3 regions of the Janthinobacterium sp. P210005 genome follow, and region 2 is predicted to be linked to each of the others. Evidence: predicted binding sites of a transcription regulator. Region 2 holds the regulator's gene; each other region holds the start of a gene.
What was found. The regulator FNR, encoded in region 2, switches genes on or off when oxygen is low (the NO sensors DNR and NnrR bind a similar motif). The targets are predictions, from matches to a motif close to TTGATNNNNATCAA.
Positions count from the first base shown of each region.

Region 1: paaA (1,2-phenylacetyl-CoA epoxidase subunit PaaA) is a predicted target of FNR. The motif match lies at 6,631-6,644, and genes of this name have one in related genera.
Region 3: VPH40_RS14715 (KamA family radical SAM protein) is a predicted target of FNR. The motif match lies at 6,253-6,266, and genes of this name have one in related genera.

Region 1 is NZ_JAZARC010000003.1:213,780-224,158, forward strand. It holds gene paaI (hydroxyphenylacetyl-CoA thioesterase PaaI) at 1-388, opposite strand, end outside; gene paaH (3-hydroxyacyl-CoA dehydrogenase PaaH) at 381-1,946, opposite strand; gene paaG (2-(1,2-epoxy-1,2-dihydrophenyl)acetyl-CoA isomerase PaaG) at 1,948-2,739, opposite strand; gene paaE (1,2-phenylacetyl-CoA epoxidase subunit PaaE) at 2,829-3,908, opposite strand; gene paaD (1,2-phenylacetyl-CoA epoxidase subunit PaaD) at 3,949-4,476, opposite strand; gene paaC (1,2-phenylacetyl-CoA epoxidase subunit PaaC) at 4,476-5,228, opposite strand; gene paaB (1,2-phenylacetyl-CoA epoxidase subunit PaaB) at 5,243-5,527, opposite strand; gene paaA (1,2-phenylacetyl-CoA epoxidase subunit PaaA) at 5,554-6,546, opposite strand; gene paaX (phenylacetic acid degradation operon negative regulatory protein PaaX) at 6,814-7,743, shown strand; gene VPH40_RS14660 (hypothetical protein) at 7,844-8,098, opposite strand; gene VPH40_RS14665 (M14 family metallopeptidase) at 8,240-9,364, shown strand; gene VPH40_RS14670 (cytochrome-c peroxidase) at 9,623-10,379, shown strand, end outside.
Region 2 is NZ_JAZARC010000002.1:740,754-751,132, forward strand. It holds gene VPH40_RS13320 (response regulator) at 1-1,881, opposite strand, end outside; gene fnr (fumarate/nitrate reduction transcriptional regulator Fnr) at 2,131-2,889, shown strand; gene VPH40_RS13330 (FixH family protein) at 3,014-3,538, opposite strand; gene ccoG (cytochrome c oxidase accessory protein CcoG) at 3,641-5,023, opposite strand; gene ccoP (cytochrome-c oxidase, cbb3-type subunit III) at 5,026-5,946, opposite strand; gene VPH40_RS13345 (cbb3-type cytochrome oxidase subunit 3) at 5,939-6,142, opposite strand; gene ccoO (cytochrome-c oxidase, cbb3-type subunit II) at 6,144-6,758, opposite strand; gene ccoN (cytochrome-c oxidase, cbb3-type subunit I) at 6,774-8,201, opposite strand; gene VPH40_RS13360 (T6SS effector phospholipase Tle3 domain-containing protein) at 8,448-10,379, shown strand, end outside.
Region 3 is NZ_JAZARC010000003.1:227,678-238,056, forward strand. It holds gene VPH40_RS14690 (alpha/beta hydrolase) at 1-334, shown strand, start outside; gene VPH40_RS14695 (S1C family serine protease) at 391-1,950, opposite strand; gene VPH40_RS14700 (carboxymuconolactone decarboxylase family protein) at 2,046-2,612, opposite strand; gene VPH40_RS14705 (fumarylacetoacetate hydrolase family protein) at 2,612-3,460, opposite strand; gene VPH40_RS14710 (MFS transporter) at 3,405-4,745, opposite strand; gene VPH40_RS14715 (KamA family radical SAM protein) at 4,748-6,112, opposite strand; gene VPH40_RS14720 (cache domain-containing protein) at 6,395-6,853, shown strand; gene VPH40_RS14725 (methyl-accepting chemotaxis protein) at 6,922-8,628, shown strand; gene VPH40_RS14730 (DNA-3-methyladenine glycosylase) at 8,625-9,203, opposite strand; gene VPH40_RS14735 (HDOD domain-containing protein) at 9,494-10,360, shown strand.

The sequences.
Region 1 (10,379 bases), on a different contig from region 2:
CGCGCCCGTCCTGGTTGCTGACCTTGACGTCGTAGACGCCGCTCTTGCCGGCCAGCGCCTGTTCGACGGCGTGCGCCGTCAGCACGTCGCCTTCACGGCCCGGCGCCAGATAATCGATGGTGCAACCGGCGCCCACGGTGTTCAGGTTGTAGCTGTTGCAGGCAAACGCGAAAGCGCTGTCGGCCAGGGCAAAGATAAAACCGCCATGGCAGGTCTGGTGGCCATTGAGCATGTCTGCGCGCACCGTCATCGTCATGCGGGCATGACCGGGGCCCACGTCGGCCAGGGCGATGCCCATGGCGACGGTGGCGTTATCGCGCGACAGCATGGAGGCGGCGGCCGCTTCGGCCAAAGCCTGGGCAGCGTGGATATGGTCTTCCTTATGCATGAAACTGTGCTCCATTGGCGAGTTTGCGGCGCAGCAGCGGCGAGACGCGGTAACGGTCCTCGCCATAGCCCTGCGCCAGGTGGTGCAGCACGGTCACGATGTGCTGGACGCCGACGGCATCGGCCCAAGCCAGCGGTCCGCACGGATAGTTGACGCCCTTCTGCATGGCGATATCGACGGCAGCCACCGTGCACACGCCCTGGTTGACGGCGTCGGCCGCCTCGTTGGCCAGCATGGCCACCGTGCGCATGACGGCCAGGCCAGGCACGTCGTCCAGGCGCGTGACGATGAAACCGGCCGCCTGGAAGAGGCCAACGACGGCCGCGTAGGCCGCATCGCTGCACTGGTCGGCGCGGGCCACGGCGATGCGCCTGGCATTGGCGTAATCGAGCGCCAGGTCAAACAGCACCGTGTCCGGATGCTGGTTGTCGTGCGCGCGCTGGGTGGCGCTGCGGCCATCGGTCAGATAAATCGCGGCGCCATGGCAATGCAGGGCGGGCGCCTCGTCATGCGACTGGCCTTCCTGCGTCACGCGGCGGCTGACGGTGATGCCGGCCTGCTCCAGGCGCTGCACAAGACTGCGGATGATGCCGCTGTGGCCACGGCCATCGCCGCCGATGGCGGCCGACAGGGCAACGAATTCCGGCTTCGCTTGCGCGCCTTCCGCCTGCGCCACGGGGGCAGCGGCCCCTTCGCCGTACAGGTAAAAACCCCGGCCCGATTTGCGGCCAAGGAAACCGGCATTGACCATTTCCTGCTGCAGCACGGAGGGCGTGAAGCGCGGGTCGTTGAAATAGGCGCCGAACACGGATTGCGTGACCGAGAAATTGACGTCATGGCCGATCAGGTCCATCAGCTCGAATGGGCCCATGCGGAAACCGCCCGCTTCGCGCAGCACGGCGTCGATGGTGGCGGCGTCGCCCGCCTGTTCGCTCAAGAGGCGCCAACCTTCCGCATAAAACGGACGGGCGACACGGTTGACGATGAAGCCAGGCGTCGATTTCGCATGCACGGGGTTCTTGCCCCAGGCGATGGACGTATCGTAGACGGTGGCGGCGACTTGCTCGCTGGTGGCCAGCCCGCTGATCACTTCGACCAGCGCCATCAGTGGCACAGGATTAAAGAAGTGCATGCCGACCAGGCGTTCCGGACGGCGCAGCTTGGCGGCGATGGCCGTAACGGAAATCGACGAGGTGTTCGTCGCCAGGAGGCAGTCGTCGCTGACCAGCGCTTCGAGTTCGGCGAACAGGCCGCGCTTGACGTCGAGGTTTTCCACGATGGCCTCCACTACCAGGGCAGCATCTGCCACATCAGCCAGGCTGCCGGCCGCCTGCAGGCGCGCCGTGGCGGCCGCGGCTTCGTCGGGCGTCATGCGGCCCTTTTCAGCCAGCTTCGCATACATCTTGCCAATGTCGGCCAGCGCCTTGCTGACGGCGTCAAAGCGCGTGTCATACAGCTTGACCCGGTAGCCGGCGGCTGCGGCCACCTGCGCGATGCCGGCGCCCATGGCGCCGCTGCCGATGACGGCGACGATACTGTTATTGTCCAAAGCTGCCATATCAATGTCCCTTGAATTGCGGTGCGCGCTTTTCCATGAAGGCGGCCACGCCTTCGCGGTAATCGTCGCTGTTACCGAGATCGCTCATCATGCGCGCTTCCAGCGCAAGCTGCTGCGGCAGGGTATTCGCGCCGCTGGCGGCCAGCGCCTGCTTGGTATACGCCAGGCCCTTGGTGGGGGCTGTGGAAAAGTGCACGGCCAGCTTGCGCGCTTCTTGTGCCAGATCGGCGTCGTCCACGCATTTCCAGATCAACCCCCAGTCTTCCGCTTTTTCCGCCGTCAGTTTTTCACCCAGCATGGCCAGGCCCATGGCGCGCGCGGAACCGATCAGGCGTGGCAGGAAGAAGGTGCCGCCCGTGTCCGGGATCAGGCCCAGCTTGCAGAACACTTCGACAAAACTGGCCGACTTGCCGGCGATGACGATGTCGCACGCCAGCGCCAGGTTGGCACCCGCGCCGGCGGCCACGCCGTTGACGGCGCAGATCACGGGCATTGGCAAAGCCTTCAAGGCCAGTACCAGCGGCGCATAGTTCTTTTCCACGGATTCGCCCAGGTCCACGCCCTTCGAACCCGGTTCCACGGCGCGGTCGGACAAATCCTGGCCTGCGCAAAAGCCGCGGCCCGCTCCCGTCAGCACGAAGACGCGCACGGTACTGTCGGCGTTCACTTTGGCGATGGCGTCGCGCACTTCCTCGTGCATGGCTTGCGTAAAACTATTGAGCTTGTCGGGACGGTTCAGGGTCAGCGTGGCGATGCCCTGCTCGATGGTGAAGAGGATGTTTTGGTAGGTCATGGTGTGTCTCGGTTTTGTTTTTTAACCCAGTGACAAGTGCCGGGGTCGAATCTGAAGATTCGCCCCCAGTCTTCGCGTGGGGTCTGCTGTTACTCAGCCTGGTCGAAATCAACGACCACCTTGTCGGTCAGCGGGAAACTCTGGCAACTGAGGACAAAGCCGCGCGCCACTTCATAGTCTTCCAGCGCGTAGTTGACGTCCATTTCAACCTTGCCGTCGAGGATCTTGCAGCGGCAGGTCGAGCACACGCCGCCCTTGCACGAGTAGCGCATGTCGATGCCCTGCCGCAGGCCCGCGTCGAGGATGGACTCCTTGTCCTTGTCCATCGTGAAGGTGGTGTGGTTGCCATCCAGGATGACGGTCACTTCCGTTTCCTGCACGGCGTCCGCAGCCAGCTGGGCGCGCGGCTTGTGGGCGTTTTTCGGGATGCTGGCGGCGAACAGCTCGATCTTGATATTCTGCTTGGGCATGCCGGCTGCCTGCAAGGCTGCGGAGACGCCCAGCATCATGTCTTCCGGGCCGCAGATGAAGGCGTTGTCGTAGTCTTCGATCTTGATCCAGTGCTGCAGGAATTGCTCGCATTTTTCCTGCGTGATGCGGCCGTTGAACAGTTCGATGTCCTGCTGCTCGCGGCTCATCACGTAGACCAGGTTCAAACGCTCCAGGTACACATCCTTCAAGTCCGTCAATTCTTCCTTGAAGATGACGGACGACGAAGCGCGGTTACCGTAGAACAGAGTGAAGCGGCTCAAGGGCTCCGTCAGCAGGGTCGTCTTGATGATGGAGAGGATGGGCGTGATGCCGCTGCCGGCCGCAAACGCCAGGTAGTGCTTGCGATTGACGCAGTCGAGCGGCACGTTGAAGTGGCCCATGGGCGGCATCACCTCGATGGTGGCGCCGGCTTTCAGGGTATCGTTCGCCCAGGTGGAAAAGGCGCCGCCCGGCGTGCGCTTGATGGCCACGCGCAGGGTGCCATCCTGCACCGCCGAGCAGATGGAATACGAGCGGCGCACGTCTTCCGCATTGATATGGGCGCGCAGGGTCAGGTGCTGGCCCTGCTGGAAGCGGAACTGCTGCTGCAACTCGGCTGGCACGTCGAACGTGACGGCGATGGTGTCGCGCGTTTCATTGCGCACGTTGGCCACGCACAGCGGATAAAATTTACTCATGCTTCATCTCCAGTTTCTTCGGAACGTGTGCCTGATTTTTTTAGTGGCACTTGAAGTAGTCAAACGGTTCGCGGCAATCCAGGCATTTGTACAGGGCCTTGCACGGCGTGGAGCCGAACTGGCTGGTCAGCTGCGTATGCGTGGAACCGCAATTCGGGCAAATCACGTCCAGTTTCGGCGTCGCCTGGCGCTTGACGCCACCACGTAAACCGCTGATGTCGATCACCTGCTGCTGCGGCGGAGCGATGCCATAGGCTTTCAGCTTGGCCTTGCCCGTCTCGCTCATCCAGTCCGTCGTCCAGGCGGGCGCCAGCTGGTTCACCAGCGTCACCTTGTCCACGCCATGGCTGCGCAAGGCATCCGTGACGGCGTCGGCGATCACCTGCATGGCAGGGCAGCCCGAATACGTGGGCGTGATCGTCACGATGCACGCGTCGCCGCCGGTGACTTCGACGGCGCGCACGATGCCCAGGTCCACCACCGAAATGACGGGGATTTCCGGGTCCGGCACGTCGCCCAGCCAGGCCCAGACCTGGGCGGCGTCCAGCGCTGCCGCGGCCGTGTTCATTACCACTCCGCCCCGGGATAGGCGCGCTGCAGGAACTGCATCTCGGCCAGAATAAAACCCAGGTGTTCCGTGTGCGTGCCCTGCTTGCCGCCTTTTTGCATCCAGGCGTCGGGCGCCGGCACGCTCAAAGTCGCTTCCGCGAAGATCTCGGCCACGTGTTCCAGGAACGCCTGGCGCAGGATGTCGGATGGCGGCGCGATGCCGGCGGCGACCATGGCCTGGTCGACGGCGTCGTACTTGAACATCTCGCCCGTGTACATCCACAGCTTGTCGGCGGCGGCCTGCGTTTTCGCGTGGCTGTCCGCCGTGCCGTCGCCGAGGCGCACGACAAGATCGCCGCTGCGGCGCAAGTGATAGGTCACTTCCTTGATCGACTTTTGCGCCACCTCGACGATGCGCGCATCCGTCGATTTCAGCAGCTCCAGCAACTGGAAGTAATGCCAGCTGTCGAAGAAGAACTGGCGCATCATCGTGTCGGCGTAATTGCCGTTCGGCTGCTCGACCAGCAGGCAATTTTTGAAATCGTGGGCGTCGCGCAAAAAGGCGATGTCGTCCTCGTCGCGGCCCGCGTTTTCCAGTTCGGCCGCATAGCTGAACCACAAACGCGTCTGGCCCAGCAAGTCCAGCGCCACGTTGGTCAGCGCCATGTCCTCTTCCAACGCCGGGCCCTTGCCGCACAGCTGCGACAGCTGCTGGCTGAGGATCAGGGCGTTGTCGCCCAGGCGCAGGAGGTAATTGACCTTGTCATCCATTGCAGGCGCTCCCATCACAGATTCTTGACTTCTTCCGGCATCGGGAAGAAGGTGGGATGGCGGTACACCTTGCTGTTCGACGGTTCGAACAGGGCGCCCTTGTCGCCGGGGCTGCTGGCGACGATATCGGCCGCGCGCACCACCCAGATGCTCACGCCTTCATTGCGGCGCGTGTAGACGTCGCGCGCATGGTTGACCGCCATGGTGGCGTCGGAAGCGTGCAGGCTGCCCACATGCTTGTGCGCCAGGCCGTGCTGGCTACGGATGAAAACTTCCCACAAAGGCCATTCTTTGCTCATGTTGCTATCCCCTTTTATAGATGTTTTCAGGCTGCCGCTTTTTCGTTAGCGGCTTGCTTGTCGGCGTAGGCGACCAAGGCATCGCGGAACCATGCGCCGTCTTCATACGCTTTCACGCGCGTTTGCAGGCGTTCGCGGTTGCACGGGCCATTGCCCTTCAAGACATTGTTGAACTCGGACCAGTCGATCTCGCCGAATTCATAGTGGCCCGTTTCCGCATTGAATTTCAGGTCGGGATCGGGCACGGTCAGGCCCAGGTATTCGATTTGCGGCACGGTCTGATCGACCATGCGCTGGCGCAATTCGTCGTTCGAGAACAGCTTGATGCGCCATTGCGCCGACTGGGCGCTGTTGACGGAAGCGGCGTCGGACGGGCCGAACATCATCAGCGACGGCCACCACCAGCGGTTCAGCGCATCCTGCGCCATGGCTTTCTGCGCGGGCGTGCCCTTGCACAGCGACATCATGATGTCATAGCCCTGGCGCGCATGGAACGATTCTTCCTTGCAGACGCGGATCATGGCGCGCGCATACGGGCCGTACGAGCAGCGGCACAGGGGAATCTGGTTGATGATGGCGGAGCCGTCGACCAGCCAGCCGATGGCGCCCATGTCGGCCCACGACAGGGTGGGATAGTTAAAGATGCTGGAATACTTGGCTTTGCCCGAATGCAAGGCGGCCAGCAAGTCGTCGCGCGACACGCCCAGGGTTTCCGCGGCGCTATACAGGTACAGGCCGTGGCCGGCTTCGTCCTGTATCTTCGCCAGCAGGATGGACTTGCGTTTCAGGGTGGGCGCGCGCGTGACCCAGTTGCCTTCAGGCAATTGGCCGACGATTTCCGAGTGCGCGTGCTGCGAAATCTGGCGGATCAGGGTCTTGCGGTAAGCATCCGGCATCCAGTCCTTGGCCTCGATCTTGATGCCTTCGTCGATGCGCGCCTGGAAAGCGCGCTCTTCTTGACCCATGTCGTCGAGGGAACGAACGTTCTTGAGGCCGGTTTCAACCATTTGTGCGTACATGATCTGTCTCCCATGTCTTTGATTTTGCGCAGCAACGCGGTGCGATGAACAGATAATACGATACAAAAAACGATTTGCATACACTTGATATGAATCATTTTAAAAATTCGTATCTTGTGCAGCTTTTTTGTGCGTATGATATTGCTTATGAGAAAACACTGCGGAGCGCCACCAGCGCTTCCGGCAAATTATTGCCGCGCTACCCGCGCAGCCAAGTAAACTGCTGCTTTTATTGAACCGACCGCAACACGGCCAGACCGGAACCACATGAAGAACACCCGCTGCACGGCATGGATAGCCGATTTCCTGGAAAGCGACCCACCGCGCTCGAAGTCCCTGGTGATGACCATCTTTGGCGACGCCATCGTGCCGCGCGGCGGCGCCATCTGGCTGGGCAGCCTGATCGAACTGCTGGCGCCGTTTGGCGTGAATGACCGTTTATTGCGCACCAGCGTGTTCCGCCTGGCGCAGGAAGGCTGGCTCAGCTCGCAACGCGACGGCCGCCGCAGCGCCTATACGATACGCCCGGAGGCGCTGGCCCGCTTCGAGCGCGCCTATCGCCGCATCTATGCGCCGCTGGTCGTGCACTGGGATGGCAGCTGGACCCTGGTGATCGGGCCAGCCGGCAGCATCGGCGCCGCCGAGCGGGGGGCGCTGCGCAAGGAATTATTGTGGGCTGGCTATGGCTTGATCTCGCCTGGCATCTTTGGCCATCCTGCCAGCAATACGGAGGCGCTGGAAGATATCCTCGTGCGCAATGAAGTGCAGGGCAAGCTGTATGTCTGCCACACCACGGAATTGCCGGGCGTCAGCACGCGTCCCCTGCGCGACATGGTGGGCGACTGCTGGGATTTATCGGAAGTAATGGCCGGCTACCAAAAATTCATCGCCAGTTTCCAACCACTGCTGACCTTGCTGCAAGAAGCACCCGTGTTCGATGCGGAGCAAGCGTTCGTCATCCGCTCGCTGCTGACGCACGCCTACCGCCGCGTGCAATTGCACGACCCGCAACTGCCCGTCGAGCTGCTGCCCGAACCGTGGCCCGGCACGCAGGCGTATGCGCTGGCCCGCGACCTGTACCGCATCACGTACGCGGCGGCCGAGGAACATATCTTGGCCACCTTGCGGCGCGAAGATGCGCAGGCGCCCGATGTGGAGCCGTGGTTCTACGAACGTTTCGGCGGCCTGAACACCTGACAACACGTCCATGGCGGCGTTGCAGGGCCTGGGCGTCCATTCGTACTGCCTGCGGCCCTGGCCATTTTTCAGGCGTTCAGGAATACGTCAGTGCCTGCGCTCACTGTTTTGCGACCACCTGTTTCGCCCCTGCCAATAAATCCTGCCCCAGCTTTTCCAGCGCATTGGCTTGCACCAGCATGGTGTCGAGGATGGCGACGTTAAAGGTGAATTCGGCCGGCGTCGTATAGCCGGGGAAACGTATGATGCGCAGCAATTCCTGCAAGGTCGTGCCCTTGCCCAGGTGCGCCAGGGCGTCGCTGAGGGCGCTGATTTTCTTTTCCAGTTCGCGTATGTGTTTGCCGTTGTCATCCATGATGTCCTCCCCGTGTCTAAGCTATCACGTTAGCAAAGCGCGTCCGTCATCGTTTGCGCCAGCACAAAGTCCACCGCAAAACAGGTATCATCGCGCCATTGCACACGATGCAAAACCCATACGTTTTTATCAGGAACACTCATGACCATTAAAATCAGCCAGCAATTCGACGCCGGCGCGATCGAGGTGCTGCGCGCCGACGATGCCCAATCCATCGAGCTGAACATCCGCAAGGATTCCCACGCCGACATCACGCAGTGGTTTTACTTCCGCCTGCAAGGCGCGCAAGGCGAGGCGTGCACGATCCGCTTCATGAACGCAGGCAAGTCGGCCTACCCGGACGGCTGGAAAGATTACCAGGCCGTGGCCAGTTACGACCGCGAAACCTGGTTCCGCGTGCCCACCAGCTTTGACGGCACGGTGATGACCATCGAACACACGCCGGAAGAGGAAAGCGTGTACTACGCCTACTTCGAGCCGTACCCATGGGACCGCCACCTGGCCCTGATCGACAGCGCGCAAGCGTCGCCGCTCGTGCGCTTGATCGACCTGGGCAGCACCGTGGAAGGCCGCGACATGAATCTGCTGGTGGTCGGCGACGCCGATGCCGAAAAGAAAGTCTGGGTCATCGCGCGCCAGCATCCCGGTGAAACGATGGCGGAATGGTTTGTCGAAGGCATGCTCGAAGCCTTGCTGGACCAGGCCAATCCATTTGCCCGCCAATGCCTGCAAGACGCCGTCTTCTACGTGGTGCCGAACATGAACCCGGACGGTTCCGTGCATGGCAACCTGCGCACCAACGCGGCCGGCGCCAACCTGAACCGCGAATGGATGACGCCGACGATGGAGCGCAGCCCGGAAGTATTCCTGGTGAAACAGAAAATGCATGAAATCGGCTGCGACCTGTTCCTCGACGTGCATGGCGACGAAGGCTTGCCTTACGTCTTCGTGGCCGGCAGCGATGCGCTGGAAAATTTCACGCCAGCACAGAAGGCCGAGCAAGACCGCTTCATCGCCGACTTCAAGGTGGCCAGCCCCGACTTCCAGGATGAGCACGGCTACGAAGACGGCCCGTTCACGCCGGAAGTGCTGACCATGGGTTCGCCCCACATCACCCACGCCTTCGGCTGCCTGTCGCTGACCCTGGAATTGCCGTTCAAGGACAATGCCAACGATCCCGACCCGCAAACGGGCTGGAGCGGTGCCCGCAGCGCCGCCCTGGGCGCGGCCGTGCTGCAGCCTATCCTGTCCACCTTGCGCGCCTGAGCCGCGCATGAAACTGGCCCGCCACGCATGACGTGACGGGCTTGGCCGGCGGTTACTCTGCCGCCGGCTGTTTTCCGCTCGCCGTCTTGCGCAGCGCAGCATCGCTAATCGTTGCCACGCCAGCCATTGCTGCCTATACTGGGCGCAGCATTGCCTGTCTCTCCCTTGCCGACAACCATCCCGCATATGACCATCAAAGACCAGCCACGCGCTGAGGCGCGATTTTCACCGACCCGATTTGCACACGTGTGCATATTCTTGTTTCTTGGCTTGCACGGCATGCCAGGCACGGCGGCCGAACTCAGCCCTGCCGCGCAGCTGGGGCGGCGCATCTTCCACGATGCCAGCCTGTCCGCCTCGGGCAGGCAGTCGTGCGCCAGCTGCCATGACCCGGCCCACGCCTATGCGCCCGGCAACAAGCTGGCCGTGCAACTGGGCGGCGCCGATGGCCAGGCGCACGGCTACCGCGCCACGCCATCGCTGCGCTACCTGGAACACAATCCGCCCTTCCGCTTTGATGAAGAAGGGGCGCCCAACGGCGGCATCAACCGCGACGGCCGCGCCGCCAGCCTGGCAGAACAGGCGGAACGGCCGTTCCTGGCAGCGCACGAAATGGCCAATGCCAGCACGGATGCGGTGGTGGAACGGTTGCGTAACGGCAACTATGCGGACGCATTCCGGCGCGTCTTTGGCGACGCCATCTTTGCGCAACCACAACAGGCATTCAGCCGCATCACGTATGCCTTGCAGCAATTCCAGCAGGAAGAGCCGGATTTTCACCGCTACGATTCCAAATATGACCTGTACCTGGCCAACAAGGTTCCCCTGGAGCTGGCCGAATTGCGGGGCCTGGCCCTGTTCAACGATGAACGCAAGGGCAATTGCGCCGCTTGCCACCCCAGCGTGCGGGGCGAACATGGCGCGCCGCCCCTGTTCACGGACTTCAGTTTCGACAATCTGGGCGTGCCGCGCAATATGCGCATTCCCGCCACGGCCGACCCGGCCTATTTCGACC
Region 2 (10,379 bases):
GCGCAGCTGGCCCAGCGCCGGCGTGCGCCGCGTTTCTGCCGGCTGCGCCAGCATCTCGAAGGGCACGCTGAACCAGAAGCGGCTGCCCTTGCCTTCGCTGCTGGCGACGGCGATGTCGCCGCCCATCATGTGGATCAGCTGCTTGCTGATGGCCAGGCCCAGGCCCGTGCCGCCGAAGCGCCGCGTGATGCTCTGGTCGCCCTGGGAAAACGCGGCAAACAGCTGCTGTTGCTGCAGTTCCGTCATGCCGATGCCCGTGTCGCGCACTTCGAAGCGCAGCCAGGCGCGGCCGCTCTCGCTCTCGGCCAGGCTGACGGCCACCACCACTTCGCCGCTCTCCGTGAACTTGATGGCGTTGCCGGCCAGGTTGACGAGGATTTGCTGCAGGCGCTGGGCGTCGCCCACGAGGCGCCGCGGCACGTCGGGCTCGACGGCGATGGCCAGTTCCAGCTCCTTTTCGCCCGCATTCATCGTCATCGTCGTGGCCAGGGTATTCATGACTTCGTCGAGGTCGAATTCGACGGGCGACAATTCCATGCGCCGTGCCTCGATCTTCGAATAGTCGAGCACGTCGTTGAGGATGCCCAGCAGCGACTGGCCCGCCACTCTGACCATGGTCAGATACTTGCGCTGTTCCGTGTCGAGCCTGGTATTGCCCAGCAAATACACCATGCCCAGCACGGCATTGAGGGGCGTGCGGATTTCATGGCTCATGTTGGCCACGAAATCGCTCTTCGCGCGGTTCGCCGCCTCGGCCCGGTCGCGTTCCTGTTCCAGTTCCGCCGCGCGCGATTCGAGTTCCTGCTGCAGGCGGTCGCGTTCGCTCATCAGGCCGTTGAACGCTTCCGTCAGTTCGCCGATCTCGTCGCGCTGCTGCACCGGCACGGGCGTGAAGCGGCTGCCGCTGGTGCGCAGGGCTTGCAGGGTGTCGCGCAGGCGCACCAGCGGCGACAGCAGGCGCACGGTGACCCAGCCCAGAACAAAGGCGGCCAGCAGCGAGGCGAGGATGCTCCACAGCACCAGCCGGTACAGCACGCCATCGAACGGCTCGAAGGCATCCTCGACGGGGAGCGAGGCGGCCAGCAGCCAGTTTACGGATTTCAGGCGCTTGAAGCTGTTGACGGCCGTGATGCCGCGGCTGTTGGTGCTGACCATGCTGCCTTCGCCATCTTCCTGCAGCAGCCGGGTCGTCGTCAGGTTGGCGTTCGGCTGGCGCGGTTGCAACAGCCGGCTGGTATCGGGATGCAGCACGTAGCGCGGCACGGCGCCGCGCGTGAGGATGAAGTAATAGCCGTTCTTGCCGATCTTTTCCGAGCGCAGGCGGCCCAGCAGGTTGTCCTTGTACAGGCGCAGCACGCCGATCACCACGCCGGCCACCTGGCCATCGGCGGCCAGCACGGGCGCCACCATCTGCACGATGGGCATGCCGCTCGACTTGCCCAGCATCGGTTCGGTGATCATGGGCTGGCGCGTGCGCAGGACGGTCTGGAAATACTCGCGCTCGGCGACGTTGATGCCGGCGCGCCCCGCTACCTCCGGCATGTCGGCCACGACGGCGCCATGCGCGTCGAGTACCAGCACGTCATCGAACAGCACCAGCATCGAGCGGCGCGAATAGTATTCGCGCAATTGGGCGGGCCGGGCGATCAATTCCGGCGGCTGTTGTCGGGCCGTCAGGGTGACGATCTGCAGCAGCATGCCCAGCTTGTCGTCGAGCTCGGCGGCGGTGCGGGTGATCAGGGACGATTGCTGGCTCAGCAGTACTCGGGTGAAGTCGTCGCGCATGTGCTGCACCTGGATCATGGTGACCAGCGCGATCATGGCGATCGAGGTCAGGCTGGTGGCCAGCGCGACTTTTGCTTTAATGCCGAGAGGCTTCATGATTTCCTTTTCAGTACCGGGCGGCACAGGCGGCAGATAATGCTGTCAGGAATTTTCCTATCAATGCCCCAGCTTGGCAAGCGCCGCCGCGCAAATTGCCCGCCCCCTACGGGCTTTTGACGATGTTGCCATATAATTAAAGGCTGGACGTCGTTTATTCGCCGAATTTACGGTGAAATTGGCATACGGCAACCCTGTATGCGGCTGTATGCAGTAAACTTGTTGTTGCATTTTCTAAAAGGTACCGACATGACTGAAGCGCTACTCACTCCAACCTTGCCCACCGTGAACGTGGAGGCGTTGCGTGCGCGATGCTCGACCTGCAGCATGCATCAATTGTGCCTGCCGATGGGCCTCGATGTGGGCGACATGGACAGGCTGGACCAGATCATCGGCCGCCGCCGCAAGATCGTGCGCGGCGCCTCGCTGTTCCGCATCGGCGACTCGTTCCAGAACCTGTATGCGATCCGCCTGGGGCATTTCAAGACGTACCAGATCAATCCGGGCGGCGAAGAGCAGGTGACGGGCTTCCAGATGGCGGGCGAACTGCTGGGCATGGACGCCATCAGCGCCGACCGCCACCACTGTAATGCGGTGGCGCTGGAAGACAGCGAAGTGTGTGAAATCCCGTTTTCCAGCCTGGAACAATTGCTGGGCAATATGCCGACCCTGCTGCGCCATTTCCACCGCATGATGAGCCAGGAAATCACGCGCGAGCAAAGCGTCATGCTGTTGCTGGGCAATATGCAGGCGACGCAGCGCTTTGCCGCCTTCATCGTCAACCTGGCGTCGCGCTATGAAGCGCGCGGCTATTCGGGCAGCAATTTCCAGCTGCGCATGTCGCGCGAGGAAATCGGCAACTACCTGGGCCTGACCATCGAGAGCGTCAGCCGCCTGCTGTCGAAGTTCAAGAAGGAAGGCTGGTTGCGCGTCTCCAACCGGGAAATTGAAATCCTGCAGCCGGCCAAGCTGAAAGCCATTACGGCCGGCACGGACGTCTGCAAGTAACAGCACCGTCAAAACCTGCTGCGCGTCGCGCTTTGCGGCTTGCGATGCTCGCTGTGCTATAGCACAGCTGCGCTTCTCAACCACAAATCACTGCCGCTCGCTACGGTTTTCCCGGCGCTGTACGTTATAGCTCTTCATCCGCATGCAGCGCGATGCTGCGCTGCAGGGGCCAGGTCCAGATGCCGGACAGGCGCCACTCGCGTTTGTCGTTTTCCACCAGCACTTGCCAGCGGCTGCGCTCGAGCATCGGCAGCGCCACGGAAAAATTGCCGGCCGCATCGGGCTGCACCAGCACCTTGATATCTTTTTCCGGCAGGGTCGCATGCGCCAGGTGCAGCTGTAAAGGCGCCTGATAGGCCTTGCCGAAGCTGTGCACGGAACCGGTCAGGCGTGCTTGCGCCACGTCATACGACAGGCGCGTATCCATCGCCAGGTCGCTGGCGATCGTGTCACGCTTCAAATCCTGGTTGATCGCCTTGCCCTGCTTGTAATAATCGCCCACCACCAGTGCATCGGGCTGCGTAAACGCGATATAGCCCATGAAGCTGCCGACGACCACGGACAGGCCGGGGCCGATCATCAGCAGCCATGGCCAGCGATGCTTGTACCACGGTGCAACGGGTGCTTGCAGTTTCAGACTGTCGGACATGATATTTCTCCTGTTTAATCAGCCAGTCCCCGCATGGGGACCGGCCTTCCTGCAACTTCGTGGCGGCGGCGAGGGCACCCGGTCCCCGTCCGCCTTTCCTTGTTAACGCGGCACGATGAATACCGCGCTTTCACGCACATGCAGCGATGGGTCGTCCAGCGATTGCAATTCGATCGCAATCTTGTTCGAGCCCTTCTCTCCCACGCCGTGCGGCACGCGCAGGCGGATCGGCCAACCCAGCGTTTCCGTCGGCTGCAAGGTCACTTCTTCGCGCGTCAGCAAGGTAAGGCCCGGCAAGCCGGAAGCGCTGATTTTGAAATGCTGGCTTTGCTCCGACGTGTTCATGATCTGCAGGCGGTAGACGTTTTCGATCATGCCGTCTTCCACTTCGCGTCCCATGGAACCGCGGTCGCGGATCACGTCCATTTTCAGGGGCGTGCGCAGGGCCAGCGAAGTACACACGGCGATGATGATCAGGGCCAGGATGGAAGTGTAGATCAAGACGCGCGGGCGCATGGCGCGCTGGCGTATCTGCTTCGAATTGAAGTTGTTTTCCATCGCATGGTCGGTACTGTAGCGTACCAGTCCCCGTGGCCGGTCGACTTTGTCCATCACGCTGTTGCAGGCATCGACGCAAGCGGCGCAACCGATGCATTCATACTGCAGGCCGTTACGGATATCGATACCGGTCGGACACACCTGCACGCACAGGGTACAGTCGATGCAATCGCCCAGCTTGTCGTTGTTGCCGGCCTTCTTGCTCATGGCGCCACGTGGTTCACCGCGCTTGGCATCGTAGGTGATGATCAGGGTGTCCTGGTCGAACATGGCGCTCTGGAAGCGCGCGTAGGGGCACATGTATTTGCACACCTGCTCGCGCAGCCAGCCCGCGTTGCCGTAGGTTGCCAGACTGTAGAACAAGACCCAGAACCATTCCCAGGGACCGAAGTTCAGCGTGGTCACCGACTGCGCCAGTTCCTTGATCGGCGTGAAGTAGCCGACAAAGGTAAAGCCCGTCCACAGGGCGATGGCGCCCCATACCAGGTGCTTGGCCGTCTTCTTGAACGCCTTGCGCACGGAGGGGCCCTGCTTGTCGAGGGCCATGCGCGCGCTGCGCGTGCCCTCGATGCGGCGTTCGACCCACAGGAAAATTTCCGTGTATACCGTTTGCGGGCAAGAGAACCCGCACCACACCCGCCCGGCAATGGCCGTGACGAGGAACAACAAATACGCACAGATGATCAGCAGGGCCGCCAGATAGATGAAATCCTGGGGCCACAGCACGACGCCGAAAATGTAGAACTTGCGCGTGGTCAAATCGAACAGCAGGGCTTGCCTGCCATTCCAGGTCAACCACGGCAAGCCGTAGAACGCCAGCTGGGTAAGCCATACGCATACCCATCGCCAGGTAGCGTAGCGTCCTTTGGCCTCGCGAGGGTAGATTTGCTCGCGGGCCGCATACATCTTGATGACTTGAGGTTCCATTTTTACTTTGCGGGTGCCTGCGGATTCGACAGGCTCCAGACATACGCCGACAGCACGTGTACCTTGGATTCGCCGAGGAAATCGCTGAAGGCCGGCATGGTGTTGCTGCGTCCCTTGCGTACGGTTTCCATGATGGTGTCGGCGCTGCCGCCGTACAGCCAGGTCTTGTCCGTCAGGTTCGGCGCGCCGAGCATCTGGTTACCCTTGGCATCGGCGCCATGACAGGCCATGCAGGCGCCGAACTTGGCCTTGCCCAGCACCGACTTGACGGGATCCGAGGTGGAGCCGGACAGGCTCAGCACATAATGGGCCACGTTCTCGACATCCTTTTCGGAGCCCAGGGCGGCGCCCATCGGTGGCATTTGCCCATTGCGGCCGTGCATGATGGTGGTCTTGATGATGTCGGGTTCGCCGCCATACAGCCAGTCCTTGTCCGTCAGGTTGGGGAAGCCCTTGTTGCCGCGCGCATCCGAACCGTGGCATTGCGCGCAGTAGGTCAGGAACAGGCGCTGGCCGATGGCTTGCGCCTGCGGATCGGCGGCCACCGTCTTCAAGTCCTGGCTCAGGTACTTGTTGAACAGGGGACCGTAGTCGGCTTCCGCCTTCTTCAGCTCTTCCTCGTACTGGCCCGTCGATTTCCAGCCCAGGCTGCCGGCATAGTTGCCCAGGCCCGGATACAGGAACAGGTACGCCAGCGAGAAGACGATGGTGATGTAGAACAACCACATCCACCAGCGCGGCATCGGCGTATTGAGTTCCTTCAAGTCCTCGTCCCAGACGTGGCCCGTGGTGCCGTCAGCAGGGGCGCCCTCGACCACTTTGATTTTCGACTGCGAGTACAGCAGCACGCCGCAGCCGATGATGCCCAGCAGGGACAGCACGATGACGTAGATATTCCAGAAGCCATTGGTAAAGTCAGCCATGGTTATGTTCCTTCGCCAGGGTCATTTCGGCTTCGGCCGGATAGTCGAGCGCGTCGTCGGCGAACGGCAGGCGGGCTGCCGCGTCGAAGTCGCTGTTGCTGCGGCTGAACGTCCACCACAGGATGCCCACGAACGTCGTAAAGGAAACCACCGTCATGACGCTGCTGGCGCTGTCAAACAGGTTTTCGATTGCCATGCTAATTCCTTGTTTTGATTAATGTACCGAGGCCTTGCAGATAGGCGACCAGGGCGTCTTCTTCCGTCTTGTCCTGCAGCTGCGCGGGGCCGGCGGCGATCTCTTCATCGCTGTACGGCTGGCCCAGGCGTTTCAGGGCGCGCATCTTCGGCATGATGTCGTCAGGCACCAGCTTGGTCTTCGCCAGCCAGGGGTAGGACGGCATGTTCGACTCGGGCACCACGTCGCGCGGGTTGTTCAAGTGCGTGCGGTGCCATTCGTCGCTGTAGCGCGCGCCCACGCGGGCCAGGTCGGGCCCCGTGCGCTTGGAACCCCACTGGAACGGACGGTCGTAGACGAATTCGCCGGCGACCGAATAGTGGCCATAGCGTTCCGTTTCCGCGCGCAGCGGACGCACCATCTGCGAGTGGCAGTTGTAGCAGCCTTCGCGCACGTAAATGTCGCGGCCTGCCAGGCGCAGCGGCGAGTACGGTTTCAGGCCGGCGACGGGTTCCGTCGTGCTCTTCTGGAAGAACAGGGGAACGATCTCGACGGCGCCGCCGATGCTGATCACCACCGTGACCAGGGCGATCAGCAGCCAGGGGTTTCTTTCAATCCATGCATGTGAAAATTTCATTTGCTTTCGCTCCTATCAGGCGTGCGCCGCGTTCAGTTCCGGAATGCGGGCGACGGGGAGTTTGCTGCCGCGCAGAGTCATCCAGGTGTTGTAGCCCATGATGCACATACCCGACAGGTACAGCAGGCCACCGGCCACGCGCACCACGTAGTACGGATACGTCGCTTTCACGCTCTCGACAAAGGTGTAGGTCAGGGTGCCGTCCGGATTGACCGCGCGCCACATCAGGCCCTGCATCACGCCGGCGATCCACATTGCCGCGATGTACAGCACGATGCCGATGGTGGCCACCCAGAAGTGCACGTCGACCAGGCGCGTGCTGTGCATCTGCGTGCGGCCCGCCAGGCGCGGCAGCAGGTAGTAGATCGAACCCATGGTGATGAAGCCCACCCAGCCCAAGGCGCCCGCATGCACGTGGGCAACGGTCCAGTCGGTGTAGTGCGACAGCGAGTTGATGGTCTTGATCGACATCATCGGACCTTCGAAGGTGGCGATGCCGTAGAACGACAGCGAAACGATCATGAATTTCAGGATCGGGTCGGTGCGCAGCTTGTGCCAGGCGCCCGACAGGGTCATGATGCCGTTGATCATGCCGCCCCAGCTTGGTGCCAGGAGGACCAGCGAGAAGACCATGCCGATCGATTGCGTCCAGTCAGGCAATGCCGTGTAGTGCAGGTGATGCGGACCCGCCCACATGTAGGTGAAGATCAGCGCCCAGAAGTGGACGATCGACAAACGGTACGAGTACACGGGGCGCTCGGCCTGTTTCGGGATGAAGTAGTAGACCATGCCCAGGTAGCCGGCGGTCAGGATGAAACCCACCGCGTTATGGCCGTACCACCACTGGATCATGGCGTCCTGCACGCCCGCATATGCGGAATACGACTTGGTGAACGAGGCTGGCATGACGGCGCCATTGACCACGTGCAAAATCGTCACGGCCAGGATGTAGGCGCCGAAGAACCAGTTGGCCACGTAGATGTGCTTGACCTTGCGCTTGATCAAGGTGCCGAAGAAAACGATGGCGTAGGCGATCCAGACGACGGCGATGAGGATGGCGATAGGCCATTCCAGTTCCGCGTATTCCTTGCCGCGTGTCATGCCCAAGGGCAGGGTGACGACGGCGCACAGGATCACCGCTTGCCAGCCCCAGAACGTGAAGGCGGCCAGTTTGTCGGAAAACAGGCGCACCTGGCAGGTGCGTTGGACAACGTAGTACGAAGTAGCGAACAGGCCGCAGATGCCGAAGGCGAAAATCACCGCATTCGTGTGCAGCGGACGCAAGCGTCCGTATGTCAGCCATGGTATGTCGAGGTTCAGGGCAGGCCAGGCCAGCTGAGCGGCGATGATAACGCCAACCAGCATGCCGATGATGCCCCATACCACAGTAGCGACCGCGAATTGCTTCACGATCTTGTAGTTATAGTTCAGCGATTGATCCACAAAGACTCTCCCTGGAATTACTATTTATGATGGTGGCCAGAGAGTAAGTGTTTGACCGGGAAAAAACTTTGATGTGGATCAAAATTCCCCGGATGAAATAAGCGTAGCGAAGTGGCATCGAAATAAAGTGATATTTCGATCAAAAAAGCCATGCAAGATCCCTGCAACAGCTGGCTTGACATGGCGTAAAACGTGCGTGGAGGCTATGGCTTAGAGTGGCTTGTCCAGACACGTCCAAAGCCCGCCATGGAAGAGCCGAAATGCCGCGATCCGTTTGATGCCCAGGTGGACCTGGTCGTGGGCAAGGCCGAGGGCACGACCCTGTTCGATCACAGCAAGCTCGCCTGCCTGCTGCAGGCGCCGTCGCCGGGCATCGTCGTCTTCGTGCATGGCGTCAATTCCGATGGCGAGTGGTACGGCGCGGCTGAAGACGGCCTGTGCAAGGGCCTGAACACGCGCATGAAGCGCTGCGACGAGCACATGGCGCATGCTACGGCGCAGGGCGGGCAACTGACGCCGGTGCGCTACCGTAGCGAACTGAGCGATGACGGCTATGTCGATCCCGACTACACGGCCAGCACCTTCGTCGCGCCGCAAGCGCATTTCTCTCCCGTGATCCAGTTCCGCTGGGGCTACAAGGCCAGCGACACCGAATTGCAGAAATATGGCGATTCCGTCTACCTGAACGAACACGCTTACTGGGGCGGCGGCCCGTTCGCCAATGGCTGCTCCTCGCTGCCGGACCTGTGGGGCGAGGGCCTGTCGGACGCCCTCTTCCTGTGGGTACATATCGAGCACTTGAACCCCGTCAACGACCGCATCGTGTATGCCTGCCCGCCGCGCCCCTACTTCGTGCTGGCCGCGCTGCGCCTGGCGCACCTGGTGGCGGCCATCCGCCGGCAGCAGGCCGACGCGCCCATCACGCTGGTCTGCCACAGCCAGGGCAATATGGTGGGAATGGCGGCCGCGTTTCTGGGCAATAAGATGGCCAAGGTGCAGGATGCGGCGGGAAAAAGCGGGCGCTGCGTGGCCGATACTTATGTTTTGTGCAATCCGCCCTACAGCCTGTTGCGCAGAAACGATACGGAAGGCTGGCTGCAGGGGCAGGTCAGGGATGTCGATGGCAATGTCGGCCGGCAGAGCGGCAAGGCGCGCCGCCAGACCCTGGCAGCGTTCTTCGACATCGTGCGCGGCCAGGCCAAGGAGCCGCCATTGTCCGCCGCGCTGGCGCAGATGGCCGCCAATGTGCGCCATGATTTCACCCTGGAGAAGGACCGGGCCGCCTATGCCTGCGGCCCGCAGCCCACCACGCGCGGCCGCGTCACCCTGTATTGCAACCCGCACGATCAGGTAATTTCCGCCACGCCCATCCAGGGCATCGGCTGGCTAGGTCTGAGCGCCGAGGAGATCAAGGCCACGCGCGGCGACGGCGTTTTCAGCCAGCGGGTGTTTGCGCAGGGCTTCCCCGTTGGCCGGCACGGCGATTATGACTATTGGAGCAACCACTATCGCCAGCCCGCGCGGGGCAGCGCCGAATTCTGGCATCCCCCTTCGCCGATCTCCAGATACGATCCGAATAAAGGCGTGCGCGCCAGCACCAGCGCGGCAGGCAAGGCGACGACCGTGCGCACGGCCGCGGCCACGTCGGCCCTCATGATGATGCTGAAGACCCCCATCAATGCCGTGCCGCCCGACGACTGGCGCATCCCCGTGACGGCGCCTGCCTTGCCGGAAAGTTTTACACCGCAGGCCATGCGCTTTGGCGTACCCAGCCCACAATTCGACCAGGATATCGATCCGCCCGGCACGCACCGCCATGCCGGCAAGGCGCGCCAGGAAGGCGACCCGTATGTCGATGACAGCGTGGGCGGCACGCCGCAGGGCAACCGCGATACCGAGGCGGGTTTGCGCTATGAAGACCATGCCCGCCTGCGCATGAAGGCCCGCCGCGAAAAGCTCGACGGCAATGACGGCAAGGCGATGATGGAAGACGACCTGTCGACCGCCACGCCGGAGTATTTGCATTGGCGCAAGCAGGAAATCGCCGCACAGCTGGTAGCCACCTGCGATACGCATGCGACCGACCACTCCACCATCCTGAGCAATCCCCGGCACGCGGAAATGGCGCTGGCGTATGACGTGGCGATTGGGGTGTGCCATATCAGCGAGGAGGCGATG
Region 3 (10,379 bases), on a different contig from region 2:
CATCCTGGCCGGCTTCTCGCAAGGCTGCGCCATGACCTTGCAAACGGGCTTGCGCCATGCGGAACCGCTGGCCGGCCTGATGTGCCTGTCCGGCTATCTGCCACTGGCCGACAAGACGGCTCTGGAACGCACGCCGGCCAGCCTGCAGACGCCGATCTTCATGGCGCACGGCACGGCCGACCCCGTGGTGCAGATCAACCGCGCGCAACAGTCGCGCGACTTGCTCACCGGCATGGGTTACAAGGTGGAATGGCACGAGTACATGATGCAGCACTCGCTGTGCCAGGAAGAAATCGACGCCATCGGCGCATGGCTGAAGAAAGTATTGGCTTAAAGTAAAACAGGCGCGGTCTGCGCCGCGCCTGTTGTCTTGCGGAACGCCGGGAACGATCAGTTTACCGGCGTTTTTTCATTCCAGATTTTCAACATATCGGGCGACGCTTCCGAGCGGATGCCGTTATCCGTCAGCACCGATTCCGTCGCTGCCAGCATGTCCTTGCGGGGCACGACGACCATTTCCGCATCGCGCTGCTGGAAGCGGAACGTCAGCAATTCATCCGTCTGGTCGCGCAGCAAGGCCACCAGGTGCGCCAGGCTGCGCACGCGCACGCCATTGACGGAATCGACGACCGAGAAGAAACGGGTACTGTAGCCATTCATCAGCTTGTGCGGGAAGAACGGCGCGGCGATCACCACCAGTTCCTCGCGTTCGCTGTCGGGCGCATCGCCGCGCCGCGTGGCCAGCGGATTGCCGGCAAACGCCATGCCGCCCAATATCGTTGGGTTGCCATTCGGCGCCGCCATGAATTCCGTGCTGGCGCGCGAAAACACCATCGGACCGAAGATGAAATAGGATGGGTAATTGCCCTGCAGGCCGCTGATGAGCATCGGGTGCGCCGCCGAGACGGGCACCTTGATTTTCAGGGGCGCGCCCTGGCGCACCACCGTCAACGGCAACTGGCCGTCTTTCGCCAGCTGCTGTACCCGGTACTGGAAGCGCACGCGGCTGTTGGCATTCAGCTTGACCATGCCCTGGTTGTCGATGGGAAAATCGCCGATATGCGTGATGACATCCCACTCCTTGAGCGGATAGGCGGCATCCTTGCTGGCCGGCGTCATCACGACGGCGCCTTCGACACCCTTGGCCAGCTTCAGATACGTGCGCAGCGCGGGATTTTCCAGCGTTTGCGTCACGTCGCGCATGGCCGGCTTGCCCTTGGGCGCGCCACTGTCCTGGTCGCGCAGGAACAGTTCGATTTCCTCGTTGGGGATGATGTAGCCGATGTTTTGCGCATTGAGCATGCCGGCAAAGGCCAGGCCGATCATCTTGTCGCCGGCAATCACGGGGCCGCCGCTATTGCCCGGATTGATGGCCGCATCGATCTGGATGCGCAGGCCGGACACAGGGAAGTTGTAGCGCACGAATTCGATGCGCGAAACGATGCCCTTGGTGATCGACAGCGAGGTGCCGCCCGTCGGATAGCCATACGCCAGCACGGCATCGCGCACGTCCGGCAAGACATTGGCGCGCGGCACCGCTTTATGGCTGGCAAAAAAACTGTCATCGTCGATTTTCAGCAAGGCCAGGTCCATGCCGCGCGAGATGGCCAGCACGGTCGCCGGTATCTTGTCGCCGGCGCCATTCGCCTGGATCTGCACCTGGCTGGCATAGCCGACCACGTGCGCATTGGTGAGGATGCGGCGGCCTTCGATGACGACGCCGGAACCCGTCACCTCTTGCGGCGCAGCCTTGCTCCACGGTTTATAGGGATCCGGCCCGCGCAGGGTGGAAAACACCTTGACGACGGAGTTTTCCAGGGCGGAAGCGCCGGGGCTGGCGGTGGCAGCGGTCTCGGCGGCAAGCGCGCGCACCGTCATCAAGGGGCAAAAAGAAAGGGCCAGCGCCAGGAAGGCGCGGCCCATCAGGGTGAAGCACGGACGAGTTTTCATTGAGCTTGTTGGCAATGGCAGGGAAGTAAAATTATATATTGAATAATTTCAACTTCATTACACTTTGTCCATCTTTGCCCGAAAAACACCTGTCATCAGGCGGGCATGGGCGGCACACCCAAGGCCGGCACCGCCGTCTGCGCGCCATTCATCACCATGGCCAGGAAGGTGTAGTAGCCATTGATACCCATCAAGTCGACCACGCCGTGCTCGCCGAACAGCGCCAGCGCCCGCGCATACGTGGCATCGCTGACACGCTTGTTCTGCTGCAACTCGATGCAAAAGTCATGCACGGCTTGCTCGTCTTCTTTCAGGGCCAGCGGTGCGCGCCGCGCCGCAATGGCGTCCACGGCCGCTTGCGCGATGCCGTTCTGCACGGCCAGCGGCGCGTGGATGGCCCACTCGACTTGCTGGTCCCACTGGCGCGCCGTCACCAGGATCGCCAGTTCCGACAGCCGCGTGCCGATGGCGCTGCGGTAGCGCAAATATTCCCCCATGCGCTGCGCCGTTTCCATCAGCTCGGGGCTGCGGATCAGCGGCACGAAGGGGCCGTACAGCGCCCCGCGCGGACCGTCGATGATGGCTTGCGCGGCCGCGCGCTGCTGGACATCGAGCTGGTCCAGCAGCAACGGTGGCAAACGGTCGATATCGCTACCGGCCATCAGGCTGTCCAGGCAACCACGTCCTGCTGCTGTTCACCGAGGCCGGCGATACCCAGGCGCATGCTGTCGCCTTTTTTGAGGAAACGCTGCGGCTTGCGGCCCTGGCCCACGCCCGGCGGCGTGCCCGTGGCGATGACGTCGCCCGGTTCCAGGGTCATGAATTGCGACAGGTAGCTGACGATCTGCGCGACCGTGAAGATCATGGTTTGCGTATTGCCGGTCTGCATACGCTTGCCGTTGACTTCCAGGTACAGGTCCAGATCCTGCTCGTCGATGACTTCATCGCGCGTCACCAGCCATGGGCCGACAGGGCCGAAGGTGTCGCAGCCCTTGCCCTTGTCCCACTGGCCGCCCCGTTCCAGCTGGAACGAGCGCTCGGAAATGTCGTTGACGACACAATAGCCGGCCACGTATTTCAGGGCGTCCTCTTCGCTCACGTATTGCGCGCGCGTGCCGATGATCACGCCCAGCTCCACTTCCCAGTCCGTCTTTTTCGAGCCTTTTGGCAGCACGACATTGTCGTCCGGGCCATTCAGGCAAGTAATGGCCTTCATGAAGACGATGGGTTCGGCCGGGATCGGCATGCCGGCCTCGGCCGCGTGATCCGCGTAATTGAGGCCGATGCCGATGAACTTGCCGACTTTCGCCAGCGGCACGCCGAAGCGTGGATTGCCGCGCACCAAAGGCAAGGTCTTTTCGTCGAGCTTGGCCAGCTTGCGCAGGGCCTTGTCGGACAGTTGCGCGCCATCAATATCGGCAATCACGCCGGACAGGTCGCGCAGTTTGCCTTCTTCATCGATCAGGCCCGGTTTTTCCTTGCCTGGACGTCCATAACGAACGAGTTTCATAGTCTTCCTTGGAGTTGATCATTGCCGCTGTGCAGGCTGCCATTTTACCGGATGGCCCGGCACGCCTGCAGCGGTGAATGAAAAACATCGCAAGTCCCGGCAATTGCAAGGCCGCCAGCACGCCAAACGCCGCCTGGTACGCCTGCGGCGGATACTGCTGCTGGCTGTTCAGGGGCCAGCAGCCGAGGATCAGGCCAAAGCCCGCCTGCACCAGGAAGGCGCCCGTGAAAATGAGCAAATTCAAACAGGTGGCCGCCCTGCCCGTCAAGCTGGCCGGCATGCTTTGCGCAACGATCGCATACTCGAGGCCCGTTACCGTGCCCAGCAGGGTAAACAGCACGGATAGCAAAGGCAGGCTGGGCACCACATTGCACGCCATCGCCACTTGCACAGCGACAAACAGGACGATACCGGCGGCCGCCACTTGCATGGGTGCAATACCGCGCCGCCCCGCCCACTCCGTCAGCATGCCCATGCCGATGGCGCCGAAGATGACGGCCGCCATGCCCAGGTACAACAAATACGCGACATTGTCGTCGGACAAGCCGCCCACATCGGCCAGCCAGCGCCCCACCCACAAGCCCTGCACGCCAAAGAATACCGTGTGCGGCAGCAGGATCAGCGCGATGGTGCGGCGAAAGGCCCTGTCGCGATACACGCTCCAGACGCTGACCTTGTTCCTCGCAGCGGCGGGCGCAGGCAGGGCCGGCGACAGCAGGCGGATCAGCAAGCCGATGGCCAGCGCCGCCAGCGCCAGGCCCAGGAACACGCCGCGCCAATCCGTGTAATGCAGGGCCAGCTTGACGGGCATGGTGGCCGTGGCCGCCCCCAGGCCGCCCACGGCGATCAGGTAGCCATGCACGGAAGGCAGGCGAGCTGGCGCGATGGCGCACGAGATCGCTTTCACGGCGGCCATGAAACAGCCGCCCAGGCCCGCCCCCATCAAGGCGCGCGCCCACATCAGCCCGGCAAAGCTGTGGCCCCGGCTGAACAGCCACACGCCCAGGGCCGCCAGCGCCAGCAGCCACAGTTGCACCGTGCGGGGGCCGTAGCGGTCGAGCGCCATGCCGACCGGCAATTGCACCAGCGCAAAAGCGAGAAAAAAGGCGCTGGTCAGCAGACCCAGCTGGGTCGGCGTCAGGGCAATGGCGCCCAGCAATTCGGCCGTCAGCACGGCATTCACGCCGCGCAGCAGACAGGACAGGTAATGCCCGAGCGCGAACGGCAGGAACACCAGGCAAAACACGGCCGCGCCGGAACGGGCAGGCGCGCCGTGGCCGTGCATGCTCAGGCGGCCTGTGCCAGGCGGATGATTTTATGCGGCACCTGCGGCACCGGGTCATCCGTTTCAAAGAAAAACTTGTCCTGGCCAAAGGCCGGCTTCAAATCGTCCATCCACGTCGCTTCCGCATCGAACTTGGCATAAAACGGCCGGCGCACCCAGTCCGGGTTGCGCGCTTGCAAAAATTGCAGGGCAAACAGTTTTTCGCCATGGATGGTGACGATGCCATCGATGACGATCTTGCCGGGAAACGCACTCATGGAAGGCCCGCGCACCGTGCGCGACAGGCCGGACACCATCTGGTAGGCGGCCTGGAAAATCTCGTGCGCCTTCGCCAGGGGCAACTCGAAATAGGCGCGCGGGCCCGTGTCCCGTTCGACAAACATGTAGTACGGAATTGCCCCCAGGCGCGTGCCCGTCTGCCACAACTCGGCCCAGCTAGCGGGGTCTTCGTTGATGTGGCGGATCAGCGGCCCCTGCATGCGCAAGGTGGCGCCCGTGGAAATGATGCGCTTCACCGCTTGCTGGGCGATGTCCTGGCGTAACTCGACTGCATGGCTGTAATGGCCCATCACGGCCAGGTTCTTGCCCGCCTTGACGATGCGCTCGAACAAGCGCATCAAGTCGTCCGCATCGCGGTCCGAGACAAAGCGCTGCGGCCAATACGCCACCGCCTTGGTGCCGATGCGGATGTTCTGGATATGTTCCAGGCCCGGCGCCAGCAGCGGCTCCAGGTAGGCAGCCAGTTGCCGCGTATTCATGATCATCGGGTCGCCGCCCGTGATCAGCACGTCCGTCACTTCCGGATGCAGTTTCAGGTAAGTGACCAGCTCATGCGACTCGTGCGCATCGAACTTCATGTCGTCCATGCCGACGAACTGGGGCCAGCGGAAACAGAAGGTGCAATATGCGTGGCACGTCTGTCCTGCGCTGGGGAAAAACAGCACCGTTTGCGCATATTTATGCTGCAAGCCGCGCACGGGCGCATCGTTGACCCGGGGCACGTTGTGCGTCATCTGGCCGGCCGGATGGGGATTCATGCCCAGGCGCAAGCCATGCACATAGGCATCGATAGCGGCCTTGTCCCTCTGCACCAGCACCAGCTCGCGCAGGTGCGCGTACTGCTCGGGCGCCAGCATGTCGCGGTGGGGAAAGACGAGGCGATAGATGGGGTCGTCAGGGATGTTGTTCCAGTCGATCAACTGGTCGAGCACATAGGCATTGGTGCGAAACGGCAAGACGTGCGACACCACTTGCACGGCTTCGCGCTGCTCTTCCGGCAGCCATTCCCACTGCCGCGCCTGTTGTATGGTGTGCCGCGTATACGGCTTGAACTTGGGTGAAAACGGCTCGGTAATGGGTGCGGACACGATCGGCTCCTTGCCAGTAAACAGCGATAACTTCATTGAAACCAGCCCTATCCCGGCCAATTCCAGCCTCTTCCTCTGCCATGCCTTGCCAGCTTGGCATGCTGTGAAAGTCATCATAGTTCTTGCCGCTCGGAACCAAATTGTTACATATCAACAAGCCGTCGATACGTTGCAAGCTACCGACAAGCAACACCTTAGTTTGTGCCATCGCAATTTGCGGGAAGCGCCGGCGACGTAAATTACGACTTGGCAACATATCCCTCGATATCACAAGGAGCTTTCATGAAACGCTTATTCACGGGTAGCCTGCTGTGCCTGGCATTTGCCGGTGGCAACGTCAGCGCCGCGGTCGAACCAACGGAAAAAGACGCCATCGCCATGGCCGAACGGGGCGCCGCCTTCATGAAGGCGCATGGCAAGGAAGAAATGATGAAGAAAATCACGGCGAAAGACCCGGACTTCGTGCAGGGCTCGCTGTATGTGGACATGCGCGACATCAAGACGGGCATCGTGCTGGCCCACCCCATCAATCCTTCCATCGTCGGCAAGGATTTGACGGATGTGCCCGATGCGAATGGCAAGAAATATCGCCGTGAAATCATTGAGTTGGCGCAAAAACAGGGCAAGGGCTGGGTCGATTACCAATACAAGAATCCCACCACCGGCAAGATCGAACCGAAGACCACCTACATCCTGCGCGTCAACGATGTGGTGCTGGAAGCGGGGATCTACAAAAAATAGGGCAAGGGCGGCGCGCACGCACACCGCGCGCCGCCTGCGGTTTGAACGGCCATCGCCAGGAGTCGAGCATGCTCAATCAATTACGCATAGGGCCAAAATTATTGCTGGCGCCCACCCTGGTCTTGCTGTTGCTGATACTCAGCTCGACCGGCGCCTGGTATGGCATGGTGCGGCAAAATGCCTCGCTGGAAAACATGGTGCGGGTGCGCATCACGCACCTGAAGGCAGCCGCCGACGTACTAGGGGACGCCAAGCATGTGCACGGCAATATGTACCAGTTGCTGTCGTGGACGAATGGCAGCTTCGCCAAGGCCCGTCTCGATACACTGGAGCAACAGATCAAGGCGCGCCACGCGGCCATCGGCACCCAGCTGGCCTCGCTGCGCGCCACGGCCACGGGCGCCGAACTCACCCTGGTCGATGCGGCCATCACGGCACTGGCCGGCTATCGCAAGGCCGTGCTGGAAACCATGGAAATGGCGCAGATGGACCAGTCGATCGCCACCAATTCCATGCTCAAGGCGGAAACGCAGTTCGGCCAGTTCAATACGCAGCTGGCGCAACTGTCCGCGCTGGAAACAACGCTCAGCAGCCAGGCCCATGCGACGGCCAGCGCCGAGTTTCGCACCCTGTGCTGGAGCTTGCTGCTGACCGTCCTGCTCTCCATCCTCGTCTCCATCGTGGTGACCATGCTGGTGCGGCGCGCCATGCTGGTGGAAATCCGCGGCATTGCCGACGCCGTGCAAGACTTGGCGGCGGGCAAGCTGATGGCCGGCGCGCCCAAGCAGGGCAATGATGAAATCGCCGCCACCTCGCGCGTGCTGGACCAGACCATCGCCCACTTGAACCAGACCTTGCGCACCATCATGGGCGCCGTGCAATCGATCGACACGGCCTCGCATGAAATTGCCACCGGCAACCTGGATTTGTCGGCGCGCACGGAAATGCAAGCCAGTTCGCTGGAAGAAACATCGAGCGCCATGGAAGCGCTGACGCAAGCCGTCAATGACAACGCCGACAACGCCCAGCTGGCCTGCGAGCTGGCGGGGCAGGCATCCACCCTGGCCGTGCAAGGGGGCGTGTCGATGCAGCAAGCCGTGACGACGATGGCGACGATACGCGCCAATTCGCGCCAGATCGTGGATATTATCGGCGTGATCGACGGCATTTCCTTCCAGACCAATATCCTCGCGCTGAATGCGGCGGTGGAAGCGGCGCGCGCGGGAGAACAGGGCCGCGGCTTTGCCGTGGTGGCGTCGGAAGTGCGCACCCTGGCGCAGCGCTCGGCGCAAGCCGCCAAGGAAATCAAGACCCTGATCGCCACGTCCGTCACCACCATCGACGGCGGCAGCGTGGCCGTGCAGCAAGCGGGCGACAGCATGGGCGCCATCGTGGCCTCGGTGCAGCAAGTCAATGAGATCATCCAGCGCGTGAAACAGGCCAGCGCGGAGCAGGCGTCGGGCATCACGGAAGTGAACCAGGCCGTCACGCAAATGGATGACGTCACCCAGCAAAATGCGGCCCTGGTGGAGCAAGCCGCAGCGGCGGCGGCCAGTTTGCAGGACCAAGCCGTCAAATTGTCGGCGGCCGTGGCCGTATTTACCCTGGATGAGCGCCCCGCCTCACCGGCTGGCCACACCGAAGACGAAGCATTCCAGCATCCGGCCAGCCCCGCCAACGGAGAAGGCAAGGACCGGCGCGCATTGCACAGCCCGCTGCGCGGCATGCCCGGCCGGCATGGCGCCAACGATGCATCGCGGCGCCGGCGCAGCTAGACGGCGGGCGCGCGCAGCGGTTTACTCAGATAGGGCGAGCCGGCCAGCACGAAGCGCCACGGCGTGTCCATCGCCCTGGAAATGCCGATGCGCGGCCCCGTTTGCACCGTGACATCGCCCTCGCGGGCCAGCAACAGGAACGGCGGCGCGTCCAGTGCCAGCCGGTTGTGCAGGTGGCTCACGCCCAGCGCCTGGCACACCTTGCCCGGTCCCGAGCACAGCAGCCGCTCCCCCTCGACGCCGCGCCGTTCGCGCATCGCATCGAGCCCCTCCACGGGTTCGATCGCGCGGATCAGCACGCCCGCGCCATGCCCCGCTTCGCGGCACACAAAGTTCAGGCACCAGTGGATGCCGTACGAGCGGTAGACATAGGCGTGCCCGGGCGGACCGAACATGGCCGCATTGCGCGGCGTCATGCCCCCATACGTGTGCGAGGCAGGGTCCAGCCGGTCATACGCTTCCGTTTCCACGATGCGCCCGCCCACGCCGTCGACCAGCACGGTCACGCCGATCAGCTGGCGCGCCACGCTGCTGGAATCGTCCGCGAAATCGATACCCGCAAGAATTTTTTTCATCAGGCAATTGTACTGCCGCGCATCCCGCCGCACGCTTTGCCCCGCCTTGAAAACAAATAAAACTTGGTTTTTTCATCATGGATACCGGGATGGGCAAGGTCGTAAAATGACGAAAATCACGGCTGGACCGGGCCAAAACGGGAATTTTTGCGACAATATATTGCAGATATGAACTATTGCTATGCATAAACAGCGATAATCGTCGGGCACTGCGCCAGACGCTCATGAAGCGGGCAGCGGCAGCGCGCGACAGAATAAGCACCGGGCACAAAAATGATGATGAAAGCGTGATGATGAGAGCGGCAGCGCAAAAGCAGATAGAGCAGGAAGATCCGGTTGACGCCTTGATGCGTTCCATCCGTATCCCGCCGCGTCCCAGCCTGCTGGTCGACTTGCAGCGCGAACTGGCGGAACAGGACCCGTCGCCGCGCCGCATCGCGCGCATCATCGCCGACGACGTCGGCATGTCGGGCGCCCTGCTGAAATTGGCCAATTCGCCGTTCTATGGCGCCGCGCGCAAGGCCAAGTCCGTCGAGCAAGGCATCAATTTTCTCGGCATCAACCAGTGCAGCGCCATGATGACGGGCTTGCTGGCACGCCAGGCGCTGGAAGCGGAAGGCGTGGAACTGACCAACTTCTGGGATGTGTCGGCCAAGCGCGCGCGCGCCCTGGTATTTACCTCACGCAAGCTGCGCATCGCCCCGCCCGACATCGCCCACACCTTCGGCCTGTTCTGCGATATCGGCGTGCCCCTGCTGATGAACCGCTTTCCCGACTACGTCAACACGTACGCGGCGGCCGCCAACGATGCGCACAATTGTTTTACAGCACTGGAAGACGCGCGCCACCAGACCAACCACGCGGCCATCGGCTGCTTGCTCGCGCGCAACTGGGGCTTGTCTTCCGACGTCTCGTGGGCGATTTTGCACCACCACGACTACACGGTGCTGGCCGATCCGTCCACGGACGACGCCATCCGCTCGCTCGTCGCCCTGTCGCTGCTGGCCGAAAAGGGCATTCAGCGCTACCATGGCAACAGTACCTCGCTGGAGTGGGACAAGGGCGGCGAACTTGCTTGCCAGCATCTCGGCCTGTCGCAGGAAGAAGCCGCCGACCTGCTCGACGAATTGCACGAGATGTTCGATACCGACCATTGAGGTATCAGGCGGCCGCGTC